DNA from 2 places in the Candidatus Pelagibacter sp. PS_02 genome. Region 1 is predicted to be linked to the other one. Evidence: riboswitches for the same ligand, from Rfam matches in the RefSeq annotation. Region 1 holds a riboswitch; the other holds the start of a gene.

Region 1 (2,212 bases):
AAATTACTTATAATTGCCGGATATTTTTTTCCTCTCACTTCTAAAAAAACCTTAGTATCAATTTTAGAAAATGAATTTTCTACATAACCCATTGCAACTGGGGCCTGAACGCTGGGTCCAAAAGTTCCACTTGTAATTTCCCCAATATTTTTATCATCCTCACTAAATATTGAAGTTTTTTCACGGGCTATAATTCTTCCTTCTGGCTTAATACCTACGCGGATTTTGTTTACTCCTTTCTCGATTTGAGATTTAATTTTTTCACATCCAATAAACCCACCCTCAAGAATTCTATTTTTTGATATCGCCCATTTTAAATTTGCTTCTACTGGGCTTTTATTAATATCCATGTCATGACCATACAAACAAAGTCCCGCCTCTAGTCTCAAGGTATCTCTGGCACCTAATCCAATTAAATTAGCCCCTTCATCTATGAGTTTTTGCACAAACGCTTCTGCGTTCTCATTTTTGATAGATATCTCAAATCCATCTTCACCGGTATAACCTGATCTTGTGATATAAATATCCTCTTTAAGATAATTAAACGTATCACCATTCATAAATTTTAGATCTGATACTCCATTGATTATCTTTTCTAGTATTTGGACTGCTTTAGGGCCTTGAATTGCTATAAGCGATAGCTCTTCACTTAAAATCATTTCATACTTATCTTCTAACAATTTAGTTAAAAGTTTAAAATCTGTACTCTTACAAGCAGCATTTAATACAATGTTAAAACCACCTTCAACTTTTGTGATAATTAAATCATCATAAATTCCTGCTTCATCATTCATTAAAAAACTATATTTGGATTGATTTAATTTAGCCTTACTCAATTCAGCTGGAAAAATTTTTTCAAGATCTTTTGCCAACTTATCATCTCCTTTAATGAATAACTGACCCATATGGGACACATCAAAAATACCTGCATTTTCTCTTGTACTTTTGTGTTCCTCAATAATTCCTTTAGAATATTGAATTGGCATTTGATACCCAGCAAATGGAACAAACTTAGCTCCATGCTTTTGATGTAAACTGTAAAGTGCGGTTTTTAAAATATCCATATTAACTTACTGTACCCATCTGTATGTTTGCCTGAGAGTTTTATTCCGTCGGCGAGAACTTAATCTCTTTCCAGAGTTAATATGTTACGGTCCTTTTGCCTGAGAGATTCCTGGGTGGTTGCTCCTTCGGCGCTACGATTGTTTGTAGTCTCTCCCGTATATAAGAATAATCTACCAGATATGTAACAGAGTCAATTAATAATTTTTTCTTTTTTATTTGAAAAAAGTAGTGAGTAAAATTGCAATAATACTGCAAAAAGAATTACTCCTCCTCCGATTAAAGTAAATAAAGAAGGTCGTTCAGCTGCAAATAAAAAGGCCCACATTGGCCCCAACACAGATTCGGATAACATGATTATACCAACCATTGCAGATGGTGTACTACGTGCACCCATAGTTATAAATATAAAACCAAATCCTACTTGAAAAAAACCTGCTGTAAAACCTAAAAATATATCATGTGAAGAAATCATAAGCTTCTCAGATAATAAAAATCCAATAAAGCATGAACTCACACCAGCTATAAATTGAGCTGGCACCATGTCAACTGTAGGAAATTTTCTAACAATTATAATTAAGACTGCAAATGTAATTGGCATGCTAAAAGCCGCTAAGTTTCCAGACATCTCTCCTGGTGATAAAGAATTACCTACCATTAATAGGACACCCGTAATTGCTAAAATAATTGAAGCTAAAGTAATAGATGAAATTGTTTCTTTTAAAAATAAATAACCAAATATTGCTAAAAAGAGTATTTGCGTCGAAATAATAAAATTAGTATTGGCAACAGTTGTATTATACATCGCAAAGACGTACCCACAAAAACCAAATGATAAAATAACTCCGCCAATAAGTCCTGGTAAACCTGAATCGTAAAACGCTTTAAATAATTTTTTTTTATAAGTAATTATTAAAAAAAGTAAGACTGTAAGCGAAAAAAATAAAGATCTCCAAAATAATATTTGCCATAATGTTGATCCTTCAAATGATTTAACAATTAAGCCTCCAAAGCTTAAGCAGCAAGCTCCCATAAAAACTAATATAGGACCTGGAATTTTATTAATTACATTCATTTAAATATTTATTTGTATCTTCTGTATATGCTTTAAATATATTCTGAGCTTCTTCAAGACTTACTTCCTTAAAAT
Region 2 (2,212 bases), 150 kb from region 1:
AGTCTTTCCATTTTTTTCAAAAGTTGATTTCAAATCACCTTTCATAAGTCCAAGCCAATTACGATAACAAATAACTTTGTCATCAGCATCTACTGCAGCGACACTATCTTCATTATCACAAATAGTTGAAACTGCAGCTTCAACAATAATATCACTAATTTTAGCAGGATCTTGTTGAGCACTAAAAGCATTTGGGTCTATAATTATTTCTATATGAAGATTATTATTTTTTAAAATTATTGCTGATGGATCATTGGCCTCTCCTCTATGACCAATATATTTATCTTTATTTTTTAAAGATGATTTATTACTATCTTTTAATATTGTTAAAGAGCCATTATCAATTTTAAAGCCTGTAATATTATGCCATTCAAAATTTTCTAGAGGAAAATATTTTTCTAAAAAGTCTCTTCCATATTTTATAACCATTTCTCCTCTTAAAGGATCGTATCTTTGAGTGGCACTATCCTCAGATTGCTCGATTACATCTGTACCATACAAACTGTCATATAAACTCATCCATCTAGCATTAGCGGCATTCAGTGCATACCTTTCGTTCATGATTGGAACTACTAATTGAGGTCCAGCAATACTAGTTATTTCTTCATCAACATTATTTGTTTTGATCTTAAAATCAGGGCCCACTTCTTTTAAATAATCAATTTCTTTTAAAAATTTTTTATACTCCTCTAGATTGATTTCATTACCTTTATTAGCAATATGCCAATCGTCTATTTTTTTTTGTAAATCTTCTCTTATTTTTAATAGCTCTTTATTTTTTGGGGCTAGCTCATGAACTACTTGGTCGAAGCCTTCCCAGAATTTTTCAGAAGAAATATTTGTATCTTTAAGCAACTCTTCATTAACGAAGTTAAGCAATTTATTAGAAACTGATAGATTGTGTATTTTTGTATATTGTTCTTTCATAGCACCCATTTTACCCCATCTGTATTTTTGCCTGAGAGTTTTGCTCCTTCGGCGAGATAAATCTCTTTCCAGAGTGTTATGTTTGTTATCGGTCCATTTGCCTGAGAGTTTCCGGGGTGGTTGCTCCTTCGGCGCTATTATTTAATAGTCTCTCCCGATATCAATTAAGAGTACCTTTTAATAGAATTATGTCAAATATAAATTATTTAAAACATTTTATTGCCTTTTTTCTTAATTAATTAATAATTAAACAATCATATGAAAAATTATTTAAATTTTGAAACAGATATTAAAAATTTAGAGATAGAAATAGACAAACTTAAAGACCCTTATAATCAAGATGGTCTTTCGGAAGTAGATACCAAAAAAATATCTGAGTCTCAAAAAGAGATAGATAATAAGCTACAAGAGATTTACTCTAACTTAGATCCCTGGCAAACTACTCTAGTTGCAAGACATGAAGATAGACCTAAAGCAAAATTTTTTATTGATAATTTATTTGAAGATTTTATCCCATTGTCAGGTGATAGATATTATGGAGAAGACAAATCTGTATTAGCAGGATTTGCAAAATTTGATGAAAAATCTGTCTTAGTTATTGGTCAAGAAAAAGGGGACAGCCTTGAAAGTAGAATTGAAAGAAATTTTGGAATGATGAGACCTGAGGGTTACAGAAAAACAATTAGATTAATGAAATTAGCAAATAAATTTAACATTCCGATAATTTCTTTTATAGACACACCCGGAGCTTACCCTGGTGTAGGGGCGGAAGAAAGAGGTCAAGCAGAGGCAATTGCAAAATCAATTGAGTGTTGCATGTCTTTAAACGTCCCAACTCTTGCAATTGTTATTGGAGAAGGTGGATCAGGAGGGGCAATAGCACTTGCTTCATCTAACAAGGTAATCATGTTAGAAAATGCAATTTACTCAGTAATATCTCCAGAGGGCTGTGCCACCATTTTATGGAGAGACCCCAAAAGAACTTTAGAAGCAGCAAAAGCTATGAAATTGTCTTCAAAAGACCTTTTAGAACTAAAAGTAATTGATGAAATTATTTCAGAGCCAATTGGTGGTGCCCACAGAGATAGAGACCTAATATTAGATAACGTAAGAAAATCGATTGAAAAAAATTTGAATGAATTTTTTAACATGAGTGGAGAAGAAATTTTTAATCATAGAAAAAATAAATTTTTAACTATTGGAAGATCTAAAGGTTTCGTAAATCAATTAGACGATCTAAGTACACTCAGCATGAAAGAAAATAAGGTTAATTTATTTATTAAAA

What was found. A riboswitch is a leader RNA that binds a small molecule or an ion and turns the genes downstream of it on or off. The one in region 1 is predicted to bind glycine.
Region 2: another riboswitch for glycine. It lies ahead of AC5SL4_RS00540 (malate synthase G); the one in region 1 lies ahead of gcvT (glycine cleavage system aminomethyltransferase GcvT).

What each region holds. Positions count from the first base shown of each region.
Region 1 covers NZ_CM182079.1:255,007-257,218, reverse strand. Annotated here, with positions in the region: gene gcvT (glycine cleavage system aminomethyltransferase GcvT) at 1-1,064, opposite strand, end outside; glycine riboswitch at 1,142-1,231, opposite strand; gene AC5SL4_RS01375 (DMT family transporter) at 1,256-2,137, opposite strand; gene AC5SL4_RS01370 (5-oxoprolinase subunit C family protein) at 2,124-2,212, opposite strand, start outside.
Region 2 covers NZ_CM182079.1:100,202-102,413, forward strand. Annotated here, with positions in the region: gene AC5SL4_RS00540 (malate synthase G) at 1-936, opposite strand, end outside; glycine riboswitch at 1,007-1,094, opposite strand; gene AC5SL4_RS00545 (acetyl-CoA carboxylase carboxyltransferase subunit alpha) at 1,186-2,212, shown strand, end outside.